2 regions of the Roseateles amylovorans genome follow, and region 1 is predicted to be linked to the other one. Evidence: riboswitches for the same ligand, from Rfam matches in the RefSeq annotation. Region 1 holds a riboswitch; the other holds the start of a gene.
What was found. A riboswitch is a leader RNA that binds a small molecule or an ion and turns the genes downstream of it on or off. The one in region 1 is predicted to bind cyclic di-GMP.
Positions count from the first base shown of each region.

Region 2: another riboswitch for cyclic di-GMP. It lies ahead of N4261_RS12755 (two-partner secretion domain-containing protein); the one in region 1 lies ahead of N4261_RS08690 (S53 family peptidase).

Region 1 covers NZ_CP104562.2:2,021,137-2,029,916, reverse strand. The annotation lists gene N4261_RS08700 (SRPBCC family protein) at 1-418, opposite strand, end outside; gene N4261_RS08695 (Rossmann-fold NAD(P)-binding domain-containing protein) at 479-1,702, opposite strand; cyclic di-GMP riboswitch class I at 2,025-2,111, shown strand; gene N4261_RS08690 (S53 family peptidase) at 2,207-4,327, shown strand; gene N4261_RS08685 (TAXI family TRAP transporter solute-binding subunit) at 4,508-5,479, opposite strand; gene N4261_RS08680 (alpha/beta fold hydrolase) at 5,836-6,672, opposite strand; gene N4261_RS08675 (MFS transporter) at 6,998-8,224, opposite strand; gene N4261_RS08670 (AraC family transcriptional regulator) at 8,591-8,780, shown strand, end outside.
Region 2 covers NZ_CP104562.2:3,015,732-3,024,511, reverse strand. The annotation lists gene N4261_RS12755 (two-partner secretion domain-containing protein) at 1-7,735, opposite strand, end outside; cyclic di-GMP riboswitch class I at 7,815-7,917, opposite strand; gene N4261_RS12750 (hypothetical protein) at 8,487-8,780, opposite strand, start outside.

The DNA of each region.
Region 1 (8,780 bases):
TCAGGTCATCCGGCGACGGCCGGCCGCGCCCCGTCTCCACCCACTCGCGCAGGCTGAGCAGGAAGGTCGCCCACTTCATGCTGCAGTGGGCCATGAACGCCGCCTCCTCGCGCCAATGACGATGGGCGAAATTCACGATGGTGAACTCATCCTGCTGCGCAAGCAGGAACTCGATGTCAGTGCCGACCCATTCGGCCGGCCCCTCCTTGACGCGCCAACGCACCGCCTGGTCGGGGTCCTGGGTCAGCACCTCCATGTCGAACGCGCCCAACTCGGTGCCGGCGGCATTGCAGAACCGGAACCTGATCCGGCCCAGGGGCTGCGCGTGGCCGGTGGTGTCCCGGGTCCACCAGCCGGCGAGACCCTCAAGGGTGCCGAGCGCGGCAAAGACCTTGTCGGGCGGCGCCTTGATGCCCATTCTGTGAACGATATCGACCATGCTGCGCTCCAAATCTTCGCGTGATGCGGTGGGATCACTCTAGGCAATTGGCACGGACGCGGGGAGTAACAAGATCGTCGTGAATCCGACCATCGGGGCGCTGAGCCAACGCTGGGCTCGCCCCTGCCCGATCGACCGCGCCCTTGCAGTCGCCTGCAGCGAGGCCAGCGCGCGCTGAATGCTGCGTTGACTCTCGCCCAGCGCCAGCGCCAGCGAGGAGGTGGACCACGGCGCACCATCGGCCAGCAAGGCCTGCAAGGACGCGGCCTCCCCATCGACGGGCGGGCGCAACACCACCACTGGCCGATCGCCGGGGGTCACCAAGGCGAATCCGCGGTCCCTGGCCTCGATGCGGGCCACCGGCGCGAGCAGCGCGCGCAGCCGGCCCATCTGCACCCGCAGCCGCACGCGGTGCGTTTCGTCGGGGCGGCGGATGCGGAAGGCACGAGCGATCAACACCTCGCGCGGCACACCGCCGGGCCACTGTTCCGCCAAGGCGCAGGCCAGTGTGAAGAGCACCGGCCGCCGCGCCAGGGACTGCCACGCATCGCCCGCCTGCAGACCGCGCCGGCAGCCATCCACCACCAGCGCGCCGGTGGCGAGCAAGGCCTCGACCTCGGCCAACCGAAGGGGCTGCTCGATGCCCGCTCGAACCCATCGCGCCGCAGGGCGGTGCAAGGCGCCCACGGCCTCGTCCACCTCGGCCTGAAGCGCCGGCACGCCGGCCTGCCCGGCGGCAGCTCGAGCCCGGCTCAACGCGGCCTCGGCGGACCCGGTGCGCAGCGTCCGCAGCGCGATCTCGGCATGGGCCAGTTCAGCCACGGTCTGCAGCGCGGGCGAGACCAGGCGCCGCACGTCCAGGGTCTGCAGGGCTGACGCTGCAGCGTCAAGGCGGCCCAGCAGCAACAGCCGTCGCACCGCGATCAGCCGGGCGTGCAGGGCATTGCCATGGTCGCCGCGATCGGCCAACGCAGCGGCAGCGGTCTCCAGGGGTCGGAGCGACCCGCCCAGGTCCCGCAAAGCCAAAGCCACTTCGGCCTCGGCCACCGTGCATCGCGCCCGGGCCAGCACCTCCTCCGGTCCGAACCGTCGCCTGGCGCTGCTCAGCAGCTCGCGTGACCGCGCCAACTCCCCGAGCTGCGCCATCGCGATGCCGCGCAAGGCCAGCGCGGGCGGATCGTTGCGCAAGGCCACGCGGTTGAGCGCACTCAGCGGATCGCCGGCCATCAACGCGCGGCCCGCCGCGGCAATCAGGGAATCCATCATGGACCAAGCCTACCCCGACCGGCCGCCGACCCTGGCAGGTCGGCACTCACCGCGAGACCGTGGCGCGGGACCGACCCACCCCGCGCCGACAGGGCAAGCGATGCCCGTGTTCATCGGCCTCATCCCGCATCGAGCTGCACCAAACCGCACCGAAGCTTGCAGTGAGCTGACGGTCAAATGCGGGTCACGTCCGGCAAAGCCGTGCTCATTTCACGCGGCGATCTGCCGTCTTGTAACGCCCTCTATCCTTGCCGTACAGCCCCAACTAAGGTGCAGCCCAGTTGCGATGAGTACCAGGTCCTGGGCGATCGCAAGCTTCGATGTCTGAGGGCAAACCCGTTGAAAAGCGGGGACGCAAAGCCACCGGCCTACCGCGCGACAGCGCCACGGCAGCGGGGTTGCCAATGAGAAGGCCCGGCCCTGCGCCGGACCTGTCACTGTCGCCGGTGACCGTTGTGTTCGCGTGGCCCTCGCCCTGGTTTGAATCGCCCGAGGACCCCCATGCGACAGCTCGCCCCCGCGAAGACCTCCCACCGCAGCGCTCTGTGGCTGTGCGCCGTGTCGGCCGCCGCCCTCAGTGCCTGCGGCGGTGGACAAGACACCTCGGCGGACACCGCCGCCGCCGCCAGTACCGCCGCGTCGGCCCCGCTGGTGTTCAAGCTCGCCCAACCGGACGCGACCGCGACCGTCGAAGGCGCCACCGTCCAGGCCCAACCGACCTTCCACGCCGCGCCGGTGATCCTGGACGAGCCCGCCGATACCGATCCGGCGAATCCGTCCGCCACCGCGCTGCAGGCGCCGCATTCACAGCACATCCCGGCGGCCCTGGCGGGCTTGTCCACCCAGCGGCTGAGTCTGGACGCCCTGCTGTTCGCTCAGCGCAGCCGGGCGCTCGCCAGCGGCAACGGCCAGGCCGCGCCTCAAGCATCCGGCGCCGCCGTCACCACCTACACCCCGGCGCAGATCCGCGCCGCCTACGGCATGCCGGCCTTGCTGGGCGCCGGCGCCACGCTCACCGCCGCGCAGGCCGCCGCCCTGGGCGCCGGCCAGACGGTCTACATCGTCAACGCCAAGCACAATCCCAACGTGGCAGCGGAACTGGCCGCCTTCAATGCGAAGTTCGGTCTGCCCACCTGCACCACCAAGGCCATTGCCACCAATACCGCGCTGCCGCTGGCCGCCGCGTCGGCCAAGACCTGCGAGTTCTCGCAGGTCTACGCCACACCGACCGGCACCCTGACCGCGACCGCACCCGGCTATGACTCGGGCTGGGCCACCGAAATCGCACTGGACGTGCAATGGGTCCACGCCACCGCGCCGCTGGCGCGGCTGGTGTTGATCGAAGCCGTCGACGCCTCGTTGAACAGCCTGATCGGCGCCATCAAGCTGGCCAATGCCATGGGTCCCGGCGTGGTCTCGATGAGCTTCGGCGCGAATGAGGGCACCTACACCGCCGCCTACGACAGCGCCTTCACCGGCGCCAGGATGACCTATCTGGCGGCCACCGGCGATTCCGGCGTCGCAGTCAGCTGGCCCTCGGTCTCGCCCTATGTCGTCGCCGTCGGCGGCACCACGCTGAGCTACAACGGCACCGGCGCGCGCAGCGAGGTGGCGTGGTCGGGCACGGGCGGCGGCGTCAGCGCCTACACCACCAAGCCGAGCTACCAGGCGGCCAACGTGCCCGGTTTCACCGGTTATGCCCGCCGGACCGTCGCCGATGTGGCCTTCAATGCCGATTCGGCCACCGGTCAGTACGTCGCCGTGATGACGCCCGGCTCAGCGGCCGTCAATTGGATGAGCGTGGGCGGCACCAGCCTGTCCACGCCGCAATGGGCCGGACTGATCGCCATCGCCAACGCCCAGCGCGCGCTGTCCGCCAAGCTGCCGTTGGGTATGCCGCACGCCGTGCTGTACGGACAGATCGGCGCGGTGCCCGGCAACTACGCCAGCGCCTTCGCCGACATCACCCAAGGCCGACACGGCAGTTGCAGCCTGTGCGTGGCCAAGACCGGCTATGACGAGTTGACCGGTCTGGGAACACCCCACGTGAGCAGCCTACTGGCGTTGCTCAGCGGCAGTACGGCGCCCGCGGCCGCGCCGGTCGCGCCGAGTGTGAGCAGCGCCACCGTGAGCGGTCAGCCAGGCGTCGCGCTGAAGTACACCGTCGCCGTGACCGCGCCGAATGCCGTGACCTACGGCCTCACCGGCGCTCCCGGCGGCATGAGCATCAGCACCGCCGGTCTCATCAGTTGGGCCAGTCCGGTGGCCGGCCGCTACAGCGTCACGGTCAAGGCCACGGACACCAAGACCGGACTGAGCGGCCAGGGCGTGCTGAGCGTCACCATCGCGAAGGCCGGGCCGGTCATCACCTTCAGCCCGATGAAAGGCGTCGCCGCCAAGGCGCTGACCGGCAGCTTCAGCATCACCGATGCCACCTCCACGCCGACCTCGATCGCCATCACCGGCGTGCCCGCCGGCATGGGCTTCTCGATCAGCGGCCTGACCGTCACCGCCAAGTGGCCCAGGCCGGTGACCGGCAACTACACGCTCAAGGTCACGGTGAACGATGCGGCCGGCCTGAGCAGCACCGTCAGCATTCCGGTGACGATCACCGCGAAATGATCGACCATTGACCGACGGCTGGCGCCTGCGCGCCGGCCCCCGTCCCCGAACGCCGGTGGTGCCGAGAGGCCCGCCGGCGTTTTCTCATCAGTCACGCGACTTCGGTCCACCGAGGTTCGCTGAGGCCAGCCGAGGTCTGCCGAGGTCGGCTTCACGCCGCCCAGAGACGCTCAGAACCACTCACCGCGACCGCACCGCCGCATGCAGCAAGTCCTCCGACGGCGCACTCGCCCGCGTGGTCTCCAGCGTGCTGAACCGGGCCTGCGGCAATGCCGCTGCCCATGCCGGGGCCACCGCCTGGATCGCCGCGAGCAGCCGTTGAGCGCGTTCCAGTGGGAGATCCTCGCGGACCAGGATGAAGTTCATCGACCCCACCGTGGGCAGCGTGGCGTCGATGCCGGGATAGGTGCCCGCGGGAAGTTCCATCGGCTTGAGCAGCGGATAACGGGCCAGGATGCGGGGAATCTGTTGCGCCGAGGGTGCCAGGAAGCGCGCCCCACCCGGCGACTGCGCCAGTTGGACAAAGCCGGGCCACCCTTCGCCCGCGCCCCACAGGCCGCGGGCCTTGCCGTCGATCACCAGCTTGGGCGAATCGGCCGCCCGGTCCACATACAGCGCCTGGAAATCGCGGTCGATGTCCAGATCCAGCGCACCCAGTACCTGCCGGGCCAGGGTCACCAGCCCGCTGCTGCGCACGCCGAACACCACCGGCTGACCCACCAGATCCTCCAGCCGACGCGCCGACGACGCCCGCGGCACCGCCAACAGACCGGGGCTGGGATACATCGCCAACAAGATGCGCAAGGGCTGCGACGCGCCCGCTTGCAGCACATCGCCGGCACTGGTGCCCTGGATGAGGGCGGCATCGACCTTGCCTTCGCGCAGCAGCGGCAGGTTCTCCTCCGTGCCGCGTGTGGGCTGCGCACGCAGGCGTTCGCCCCCGGCATGGGCATTCACCAGCCGCGCCAGCGTCTCCCCATACAGCGCAAAGCCGCCGCCGGGTGTGGAGGTCGCCAACACCAGCGGGGCCGCGTCGCCCGTGGGCGCCTGCGCGCGCGCAGCGCTTGGCAGTGCCAGCGCCACCGTCGACATCGAGGTGGCGGTCAACAGCACGCGGCGTCGGCTCAGGGGAAAGCGAATCAGACGGTTCATGGGGGCTCCTGCATCGCCCCCGTGGATCAGCGCATCAATGCGGCAACGCATCAACGTGGCAGCGCATCAAAGCGTCACGTTTCAGCGCACCAACGCAAAACGCGACCATGCGTCAGCGCCTCATCCAGCCATCCGCTGGGTGTTGAAGAAATCAGAGGGCGGGCGTCGCATCGTACGGTCGAAACCGCGTGAATGGGGGAGCGCCCTGCCCGTGCGCGTGCCCGTGCCTGTGCCACAGCAGTCGCCGACCGGCGCTGCGGCCACCACAAAGCACAACGGGCCGCCCGCTCGCGCCGGCAGCCCGCAGTCCAGATCTCCACGGGGTGAGTCTCCCCGTGGACACGGACCCGCCTGGATCAGGCCTTGATGAAGGCCAGCAGGTCCTGGTTCAGCACATCGGCATTGACGGTGAGCATGCCGTGCGAGTAACCCTTGTAGACCTTCAGCGAGCCGTTCTTCAGCAGCTTGACGGCCTTGAGCGCGGAATCGGCGATCGGCACGATCTGGTCGTCGTCGCCATGCATCACCAGCGTGGGCACGGTGATGGCCTTCAGGTCTTCGGTCTGGTCGGTCTCGGAGAAGGCCTTGATGCCGTCGTAATGGGCCTTGGCGCTGCCCATCATGCCCTGGCGCCACCAGTTCTGCACCACACCCGGCAGGGTCTTGGCACCCGGACGGTTGAAGCCGTAGAACGGGCCGGCCGGCACATCCATGAACATCTGGGCACGGTTGTCGGCCACGCCCTTGCGGAAGCCGTCGAACACTTCCATCGGCAGGCCTTCGGGATTGCTGGCGGTCTTGAGCATCAGCGGCGGCACCGCCGACACCAGCACCGCCTTGGCGACACGACCCGACGGCTGGCCGTGCTTGGCCACATAGCGGGCGACTTCACCGCCACCGGTGGAGTGGCCGATGTGCACCGCGTTCTTCAGGTTCAGGTGCTCCACCACGGCAAAGGCGTCGGCGGCGTAGTGGTCCATGTCGTGACCTTCAGCGACCTGGGCCGAGCGGCCATGGCCGCGGCGGTCATGGGCCACCACGCGGAAACCGCGCTGCACGAAGAACAGCATCTGAGCGTCCCAGTCGTCGCTGGACAGCGGCCAACCGTGGTGGAACACGATCGGTTGCGCGGTCTTCGGGCCCCAATCCTTGAAGAAGATCGAGGTGCCGTCCTTGGTGGTGATGGTGTTCATGGTGTGATGATCGTGCGAGTTGCTGGGGGTGTGGGCTTTGGCGGGCGCGGCCGTGGCTGCGCTGGCGCCGAAAGGCAGGCTGATCGCGCCCACCAGACCGGCACCGGCAACCAATGCGCTGCGGCGTGCCGGATCGGTCGGGCTGTGAGGGTTATCGACGGGCATGACCCGGGCTCCTTTTGCTGTGTCGTCCATGTCCTGTCAGTCGACAGCACATGGACTTCAGCTTAGGGCCCCACCCTCGACATGCACACCGCAGGAAGGGGAAGCAGGGACTCGTCCATTGGAGGGAGTCCGACTGTCCGCACCCGACCGGCCGCCGTCCTCAGGCCTTGCGCACCACGCTCGCCGCCGCGATCCCCAGCAACAGGGCAAGCGCCGCTCCCCAGAACACGCCGGAGGTCCACTGCCGGTCCATCAGCGCACCGAAGATCGGCGCGGCCACCGCGAAGCCGGTGTCCAGGCCCGAGTACACCGTGCCGTAGACGCGCCCCGTGGCGCCGGGTGGGGCGGCGCGCTTGATCAGCATGTCCCGCGACGGCCCGGCCAGGCCGGTGCCGAAGCCCGCCGTCGCGGCCGCCACCAGCGCGAGGCTGGCGGGCAGCCAGCCGGTGGCGGTCAACGCCAGCAGCGCAGCGGCGGCGGTCATCGCGCCGGCGATGTTGCGCTCCAGGTTCTGGGAACGCGCCACCAGGAACCCACCCAGCACCATGCCCGCCGCCCCCGCCAGCATGTAGCCGGTGACCACGAAGGCGGTGCTGGCCAGACTCAACCCATACATCGCCGACAGCGCGGGCGACGCAAAGCTCTGAATGGCCGTCAGCGCGGCGGTGCTGAAGAAGAAGAACGAGAAGCACAGCCAGACCGACGGCAGTTTCAGGAAGGCCATCGGATGCTCATCCACCGGTGCGGCGGCCGCGCCGGCCTTCTCATGGGACCAGGCGCCCTGGCGGTCGTCGATCGCATCGCGCTTGAATGCCAGCAGCGCCATCACGCACACGGCCCACAGCGCGGTGGCGACATAGGCATAGCGCCAATGGCCAGTGGTCTGGTGGACCGAGATCAGCAACACCGGCGCCAGCGCCCAACCCAGATTGCCGGAAATGCCATGCACCGAGAACGCATGGCCCAACCGTGCCTGCGACACCCGCTTGTTGAGGATGGTGAAGTCCACCGGATGGAACGGCGAATTGCCCAGTCCCGCGAGCGCTGCCGCCAGGGCCAGCCCGGTGAAGCCCTGCGCGGTGCCGGCGGCGATCGAGGCCAGCACGAAGCAGCCCAGCGCCAGGAACAGGATCGGCCGAGCGCCGGTACGGTCCACCAGGAAGCCCGACAGCGCCTGGCCGATGCCCGAGATCACGAAGAAGACGGTGACCAGCAGGCCCAATTCGGAGTAGCTGAGGCCGAACTCCCGCATGAAGACGGGAAACAGCGGCGGCAGCAGCATATGGAAGAAGTGCGACGTGCCATGGGCCAGACCGATCAGGCTGATGGTCTGGATGTCTCGTCGGGCGCTCTGATCGGCGCTCAGGGTCAGCGTGGCGGTGTTCATGGCCGTGATGTTGTCAGGCTGGCCGCGTCGCGTTTACGATAGCCGGCCAAGTTCTGTCGATTTTCCGCCATGCGCCTGCCCGCCACTGAGACGAACGCCCCGAACGCCTCGGATGCGCGCGGCGCGACCGACGTCACCGGTCCCCCGAACCACCCCGCAGCCCCGCCATCGGTGCCGCGGTCGCGACCCAGCTCGACATCACGCGGCCAGCGGGGTGCGTCTGCCGCCTCGTGGTCTGACGGCAGCCCTTCGGGCCGGCGCGCATCGAGCCCGTCGCCCGCGCCTGTTCGCAGCAGCGTCCCGCCGCTGGATCCACGGCGCTATGCACCGAGCGAGCACCGGCCGGTGCGCGGCAAGTCCCGCAGCATGGCCAGCCACATGGACATCCAGGCCCATCACCACGACTGGGGCCAGTTCGTGTTCTCGGTGCGCGGCGTGGTGCGGGTCAACACCGAGCGCGCCACCTTCTTGCTGCCGCCCTCGCGCGCGGTGTGGATCCCGGCGGGCGTGGTGCATGCGGTGACGGCGGTGGAACGCTGCGAGCTGCGCACCCTCT
Region 2 (8,780 bases), 990 kb from region 1:
ACTGGCCCGCCGTCAGGACGATGTCCCCACCGTAGATCCGACCGCTGCCCAGGTTGAGCAGGCGGTCAGCGGTCAGGCCGACGGCGTCCCCGTCGATGAGACCGCGGTTGGTCAGCGTGCCGCTGGCGTTGAGCAGCGTCACCGTGCCGCTGAGCTCGCCGCTGGCCTGGTTGTCGATGCTCGATGCCCCGATGGACAGCGTGCCGCCGCTGCGCAGCGTGCCCTGGTTGGTGAAGGCGCCGGAGACCGTCAGCACCGTGTTGCCAGAGGACTGCAGCTGGCTGCCGGCGCCGTAGGTGAAGTCACCCGCCAGCGTCAGACTCAGGCTGCCGCCGCTGCTGATCTGGCCCGCCACGCCGCCGGTGAGTTCACGCACGCCGACGCCCATCGCCGCACCCGACCAGATGCGGCCCGAGGCGTTGTTCAGGGCCAGCGCAGACGCCGAGGCGGCGCCCCCGTCGCCGATGGTCTGCCGGCCCACCGCACCCAGCTGCCCGTTGGCGTTGTCCAGCGACTGACCCACCGTCAATGCCAGATCGCCGCTGGCCAGCACTTGGCCCGCGCGGTTGTCCAACTGCGTCGCGATGAGGCTGACATTGCCGCCCTGCAACCCTTGCCCGGTGCCCGAGGTGTTGCTGTTGTCGATTCGGGTGCCACCTCGCAGCGTCAGCGTCTGGCCGCCGTAGATCAGCCCGCGCTGGTTGAGGACTTGCTGAGCGGTGGCATCGAGCTTCTGCGACCCGATGAGTCGACCGCCTTCGTTGTCCAGCGTCCCGGCCACCGTGGCGGTGAGCCCCGTGCCGGCGGACAGCTCCGCCCGGTTGGTGAGCTGGCTCGCGTCGATCTGCGCGCTGCCGGCCGCACTGATGCCCGCTTCATTGACCAACGCGCCGGCATTGAGCGTCAGATTGCCCCGCGCGTGGATCCCCGTGGGCGTGCCCGCTACTGCCCCGGTTGCGGACCGTGCATTGCTCAACGCCCCGCCCTGCGTGCGCAGCGTCAGGTCGCCCAGCGACTGCACCAGCCCGCCCGCGTTGTCAAAAGCTCCGCTCACCGAGCTCAGCGACTGGCTGGCCAGCATCTGGCCGTCCCGGTTGTTGAGCGCCAGGCCTCGGGTGTCCAGCGTCAGCACCGTGCCGGAAAGCTCACCCTGTTGATTGGTCACGCCCGACCCGGTCACCGACAGCCCCTGCGCCGCCTGCACCCGGCCTTGCGTGTTGTCGATGGCCCCGCCGCTGCGCAGCGTCACCGCGCTTTGCAGGCTGCCGATGCGGCCGAGCTGATTGCCGATGGCGCTGGCATCGATGGTCATTGCGCGCTGCGACATCAGGCTGCCGCTGCTGTTGAGCAGCTCCGCCGTGCTTTGCACCGTGAGCGCTCCATCCGCACCGGCCCAGCCGCTGCGGTTGTCGATGCGGCCAGCGGTCAGCGCCAGATCGCCACCGGCACGGAGCTTGCCACCCTGGTTATCAAGAGTCCCGTCCACTCGGAGCGTGGTCACACCATCGCCTTGAAGCAGACCGTTGGAGGCATTGACCAGACTGCCGCCGTGCACGTCCAGCGTGCCCGCGCTGGCCACCGTGCCGGCGCTGTTGTTGATCTGGCCAGTGACGTCGATCGTCGTGGTGCCGGTGCTCAGCAACTGGGCGCCTTGATGGTTGAGCGACGACGCGGTCAGCGTCACCCCGCTGGCTTGCGTCTGGGCCTGGCTCAGGTCGACTGCGCCCGTGGCCCGCAGCGTCAACTGTCCGTTGGTCAGCACTTGGCCCGCGTGGCCTTGCAGCGTGCCGACGCGCAGCGTGGTGGTGCCTGTAGCGGCTTGAGCGAGGCGACCCAGCGTGTTGTCCAGGGCCTGCGCGTCCAGGCTCAGCGTGGCACCGGTGGCCTGGATCTGGCCGGATCGGTTGTTGAGCGTGCCGCCGACCACGGCCGTGAAGGCCCCCGTCGATCCGGTCTGCGTCACCCCACCGCCGACGTTGCGCCAATCCTGGGCACGAATGTCGACGCTCGATCCGCTGAGTTGAGCGCCATCGGTGACGAGGACGCCCTGCGCGCTGGTGAGCGCCAGTGCCCCGGCGCTGGCCAGCACGGCACGGTCCAGTTGAAGTGTTCCCCCTGACGCGGTCAACGTCGCTTGAGCGCTTTGAAGACGGCTGTCCTGCAATTGCAGCGAGGCACCTGAGAGCGTCATCGCGCCCGCAGCGAGCATCGAGCCGCTGTTCTGCAGCGCCTGCTGCGCTCGCACCGTCAGATCGCCGCTGGCGGCCAGCGTGTTGTCAGGCTTCAGGCCGGCCACCAACGTGCCGGTGCCGGACAGCGCATCAACCTCCACGGTCAGCGCGCCCTGCGCCGCTACGGTCCCGGTGTGCTGCAAGGTGCCGCCGACCTGCACCGAGCCAATGCCCTGCGTGTAGATCAGGCCGCTGTTCTGCGCGTTGCCGGTGACAGTCAATCCCACCGCGCCGACGGATTGCAGCGTACCGGCGTTGGCCAACTCGCCGCTGGTGAGGGTCAGCGCCCCCTGCGCTGACACCAGCCCCTGCCCACCGTTGCTGAAGGTCGTTGTTGTGAGCTCGATGGCCCGCGCGCCGATCTGCCCGTCTCGGTTATCCAGCGCGCCGGCTTGCAGATGCAGATCCGCACTGCTGTGCAGGACGCCGCCGGTGTTGTCTGCGCTGCCGGTGATCTGGAGTCGGGCATCGCCGACGCTGATGAGCTGGCCGGCTTGATGCTGCAAGCTGCCGGCGTTGAGCGTCACCGTGGCCGCCTGGGTCTTGGAGCCGTTGAGCAACGCGTTGCCGACCACATCGAGAGCGAGCGCACCCGCGCTCAGCACCTGACCTTGTGCGCCGCTGAGATCGCCCACCTCCACGTGCAAGGCGCCGCTGCCCGCGTGGGTCAGGTTGCCGCGCGTGTTGACCAGCTCGGTCGCCCGCAGCGTCAAGTCCTGCGCGTTGGCGGCAATGACGCCGTCGGTGTTGTCGATGCGACCCTGCAACGTCGCGCCGAGGCTGCCTGTGGCGGAGGTCTGCGCCAGTTGGCCGCCGATGTGGGTCCAGTCGGTCGCGCGAAGCTGCACCGTGCTGCCGCTGAGCGTGGCACCACTGGTGGTGAGGCCACCTGCGCTGTCGAGCGTCAGCGTGCCTGCAGTGACCACCTGCGCTCGGTCCAGGCGCAGCTCGCTGGTCTGAGCGCTCTGCGAGTTCTGAGCGCCTAGAGCGTTTCGGGCGATCAAATCAATCTGCTGCGCCAGCACCCGGCTGTCCTGCAATTGCAGCGAGCCCGCCGTGGCGCTCAGGCGACCGGCCGCCGTCAACTGCCCGCTGTGTTGCAGCGAGTCGGTGGCGCGCAGCGTCAGGTCCCCGGTGCTGGCCCAGGTGCTGTCGGACTTCAACCCCGCAGCGATGAGCCCGCTGCTGGCGATGCGGTCCGCCTGAAGCTCCACCGCGCCCAGCGCAGCGAGCGTGCCTGTGTGGGTCAGCGTGGTACCGGCATGCACCGACAACGGACCTTGGGCATAGACCTGACCGCTGTTGGTGACGGCACCTGTGGCGCTGAGCGCCATCGCCGCGCCAGCCTGCAGCGAGCCAGCGTTGGCGAGCTGTGCGACATCAACGCTCAACCCTTGCCGAGCCGCGATGAGGCCCTGCGCGCCGTTGTTCACGCTGCCACCCGCGAGATGCACGCTGGCCCCGTCGATCTGCCCGTTGCCGTTCTCCAGCACCCCGGCCTGCAGCTGCACGTCGCCGCCGCTTTGCAGCAGTCCGCCGACGTTGTTGACGGCATTGGCGACCGAGACCTCCAAGCCGGACACGCCGATCAACTCGCCGCCCTGGTGGTTGAGGCTGCCTGCCGTCACCGAGACGCGCTGACCTTGCGTCTTCGCTTGCGAAAAGTCCGCCGCACCGGTCACCGTCAGCGTCAGCGCGCCGTTGGTGAGCAACGAGCCGCTGGCGCCATTGAGCGTGGTCGCATCCACCGCAAGGTGACCTGTGCCCGCATGCACGATGGCGCCCTGCGCGTTGTCGAGCGTCTGCGCCCGCACGGCCGCGTTCGTGGCATTGGCCTGAATCTGCCCGGCGGCGTTGTCCAGTAGGCCTGCCACCTGGATGTCCAAGCGTCCGGCGGCTGACGTCTGGGCGATCTCGCCACCCGCGTTGCGCCAGTCGGTGGCGGTGATGGTCACGTCGCTGCCGCTGAGCTTGGCGTCCTCGGTATGGAGCGTGCTCTGGCTGGACAGCGCCAACAAGCCGGCCGTGGCGATGGTCGTGCGGCTCAACTGAAGCTCGCCCGTACGCGCGCCGATCGTGAGTTGCGCGGCCTGCAACTGGGTGCCGCGCAAGTCCACCGTCTCGCCGTCCAGGGTGAGGCGGCCGCCCGCCAGCGCCGCGCCGCTGTGCTGCAGCGCTTGCGTGGCATGCAGCGTCAGATCGCCTTGCGCGCCGATCGTGTTGTCCGCGAGCAGGCCGGCGGCCAATGTGCCGCTGCTATAGATGCGCGTGGCGTCCACCGACAGCGCGCCTTGCGACGCCATGGTGCCGCTGTGGCGCAGCGTCGCGGCCTGCACTTGCAGTTGGGCTGGGGCCTGACCTTGTTGCTGACCCTGCGCCCGCATCAGCCCGCTGTTGTCCAACACCCCGGTGGTGCGCACCAGCAGATCGCCGTTGGCCTGGATGCTGCCGGCGTTGGTGAGCTGCACGCCGTCCAGGCGCAGCGTGCCGGCGGTAGCAGCGATCACGCCGGCGCCCGCGTTGTCCAGCGTCATCGCCTGGATCTGCATGGATCGTGCAGTCACCTGGCCGTCGCGGTTGAACAGCGACTGGGCGTTCAGATCGAGCAGCCCGCCGGCGCTGAGCAGCCCGTCCTGGTTCTGCAACTGGCCCGTCTGCACTCGCATGGCGGCGCCGCTGGTGGAGAGCACGCCACCGGTGTTGTCCAGCGACTGCGCGCTGACCGACGCCGCGCGGCTGTTGGTCTGGATCACGCCGCCACGGTTGTCCAACTGGCCTGCCAGCGCCACCGTCCACGCGCCGTCACCGCTCACCGCCACCGTGCCGCCCGCATTGCGCCAGTCCGTCGCCTGCAGCAACAACGACCCACTGCGCAGCGTCGCACCCTCGGTGATGAGGAATTGCGTGGACTGCAACGTCACGCCATGCCCGACCGAGATCTGGCTGCGGCTGAGGTCCAACTGCTGAGCGCTGAGCGCAGCGTCGGCCGCCAGCACTTGGCCTTGCACTGCGGCTTCGTTCGCAACCACGGTCAGCGTGCCGCGCTCCGCGATGCGACCGTCGGTGAGCAGACCGGCGGCCATCGTCGATGTCGACGACGCTCTCAGTGCACGTCCAGCCTGCGCCGAGGCATCGCCTTGCGATCCGAAGAGACCAGTGATGGACAGATCAGTCCCGGACGTCGCGCGCAGCGAGGCGCCTCCGTAAACCGATCCGCCGAAGGTGGCAGAGTCGACCGTCGCGAGCGTCGCCGATGTTCCTGCGCGCAGCGCACCCTGGCTGTTAACCGTCCGCGCATCGACCGTGAGATCCCGCGCGGCCACGATGCTCGATGCGCCAGCCGCGCCCTTCCCTTCGCTGTCTTGAACCAGCCCGCCTTGCAGCCTCAACTGCACATCCTGCCCGCTGACGAGCCCACCGTGCTCCTGACTCAGCGAGGCCGCTTGAATCGACACCGCATCCCGCGCCGCGATCATCCCCGCCCGATTGCTCAGCGCACCTTGACCGGAGAGACTCAACCCGCCTTGCGCCGCCTGGAGCTGACCGCCATCGTTCTGGATGGACGAGCGCACCTGCACGGCGAGCCCCGCATCCGCCAGCACCTGCCCGCCACGGTTGTCGAGGCTGTCCGCGCTCAGCGACGTGGCACCGCTGCTGCGCACCACCGCCTGACGCAGCGACAGTGCGCCCTCAGACTGCAGCTGCACGCTGCGGCCCAGCACGTCCGCGCTGTCGAGCTGCAGCCGGCCGGCCGACACCTCCAACGCGCCGTTGGTGCTGAGGGCGGCGCCTCGCAGATCGGCGTCCACCGCGCTCAGGCGCATCGCGCCGCTGCCGTAGTGCTCCAGACGGGCTTGCACGCCGCTCAGTTGGCCGGCCGAGAGCACGAACTCCCGCCCATTGCTGGCGATGCGGCCGCCATCGGTCATCAGGTTGCCGCTCACCGACACCGACAGCGCCTCGCTGCCCAGATGCAGCCACTCGCCTCGGGTGTTGTCCAGATCGGTCGCTGCGATCAGCAGTTGTTGCCCAACGAGGGACGCGCCCTGCGTGCTCAACAGACCGCCGGAGCGAAGGTCCAGCGTCCCGGTCGAGAAGAGCTGCGCGTTGTCGGCGCGCAGCGCCGCCGCGGACAGCTGAATGCGCGCCGCCTGGAACTGCGCACCCGTGGCATCGAACGAGTCGCCGGACGCCTGCAGCGCCGCACCGGCCAGCACTTGGCCGGCCTGGCGCGACAGGCCCTCGGCCGTCAGCGTGAGGTTGCCCGCGCCGGCAGTGAGTGTGCCGTCGTCATTGAGGCCTGCGGCCGTGACGCTGCCCGCTTCGCCCTGCAGTTGCCCGCCGCTGAGGGTGGCCGAGCCCTTGGCCGCCAGCCAGCCAGCGTTGCGCACGCCCTGCGACATCCGCACCGTGAGCGCCGCCTCGCCGTTGGCGGGTGCGGCGTCCTGCGCATAGACGGTGCCGGTGTTGTCCAGCCAGCCCTGCGCATTGAGCGTGAGCTGCCCGGCGATCAGTTGCCCGGCCTGGCGCACCCCCAGGCCATCCTCGGTGCCGACCAGCGTGATTCGCTGCGCATAGATCCCGCCCAGGGCGGTGCTGTCCAGCGCGTAGCGAGGCCGCTCGCCGGTGGGCGCCAGGGCCTCACCTCCCGCATTCAGGTTGGCACCCATCACCTGCGTGCCGGTGCCGATGCGCACGTCCTTGGCCCACAGGCCCGCATTGATCTCCACGGCGCGGGCCAGGAGCGCGGTGTAGTCGGTCTGGCTCGCGTCCAACCCCTGACCGTCGATGCGGATCAGGCCGCCCTGCACGCCGAAGCCGGTGAGGCTGCCGTCCGCGCCCCAGCGCGCAGTGCCGGTGGTCAGCGTGGCGCTGCTGGCGTTGATGAAGCCTGCGCCATCGACCACGATGCCGGCCGGGTTGGCGATGACCACCTCGGCCCGGCGTCCGCCCACCTCCACGAAGCCCTTGAGCTGGCTTGGGTTGCTGCTGTTGACCTCGTTGAGGATGACCCGCGCCTCGCCCTTGGCCAGCCACGGATTGCCCTGCACCCAGCCGCCGAGCTGCGTGCTGGTCTCCCCCCGCGAGTTGTTGAGGATGACGCCCGACGGGTTGACGTCGAACTGGCTGTAGGTGTTGCGCGAGACCCCCGCCGCACTCGGCGTCTGGATGTTGACCAGCGGCGTGCCATTGGGCGCAGTGAGCACCGTGGGCTGCTGGTTCTTGGGCGCGGTGGCGTCGGGCTTGATCTGCGCTTGCGCGTCGGGCGAGAGCGTCAGCGCCGCAGTCAGCGCCATCGACATGGCCATGGCCGCCACCAAGCCCAGCAGCGCCGGCGGGCCACGAGACACCGCAGGCACCGACGCCTCGGAGGTCAGCGCCCGGCGCGATGGGCCGTCACTCTCGCCCGCGGCGCCCTTGCCCTGGCTGCGCACCGTCTCGGCCACCGCCATCAACTGGCCGCGTTGCTGGTTGAAAACGATTCGGTATTGAAGGCGGTTCATCGCGACAGACTCAGGTTGAACGTGCACCCAAGACCGCGCATCACGCCGCGACGCTTCATCACGATCCGGACCGCGCCGAACCGGCAACCCCGCTATCTCCAGGAACGTGTCGAGCAGTCGACAGGTCCGAGAGACCGGTGGCTTTGCGTCACCGGTTCACACCGGTTTTGCCCTGGGCCGCCAGGCCGCCGATACACCGACCGCCTCGCAAGAAGCCATCGATGCTATCGAGCAGCAAACCCGGAAATTGATCTGTTTAAAGGTGATTGACGCCGTCAATCCCGATGCATTAACCCGGCCGAAGAGCGGGCTTGGCGACCGCCTCACTGCCGGCCATCGATGCGAGAGAACCTCGATGGGGACGCGAATCGCCGCAAGGGCTCGATGGAGGGGCAAGAACCAAAATGAGATGTCGCCCGCAAATCTCATTCCCCCGATCGAGCGCGCTCGATCCCTCGTGAGTTCACCCCTGAGGGGGAAGTGAAATCTTGAGCAATCCCAGGTGGGTCGACCCCAACGGCGCGTACACACGCCACAGCGTTGAAAGAATGCGACGCCCGCCGTCGCTCGACCGCGGGCGGCTCAACAAATGAGTCAGTCGACCATGATCGACCAAATGCCTAAAGGCCCAATGGTCCATGGGCCGGATAGCCGGATAGCCGGATAGCCGGAATCCGAGATCCGAGATCCGAGATCCGATAGCAGATAGCAGATAGCCAAGGGCAAAGGGCCCGCTGGAGCGCTCCCGCGCTCAATCGCCTTGCTGGCGCGACAACAGATGGGCGGCCAGACGCAGGCGCATCTGCTTTTCCAGCGCATCGGACGGCACATCCGGCTTCGGGCCGCTGAAGGCGCCGGCGATGTTGCGCACCACCTGCACCGGCGTCATCACCAGGCCCCAAGGGAAGCCCCACCAGCCCAGGACCAGCGAGAACGCCGCATCGCCCAGCTTGCGCTTGTTGCCGCAGCGTTGGCAGCTGATGATCGGCCGGCTGGACCATTGGGTCATCAGCACGGCGGACCAGACACGGTGCGAGGTATGCAC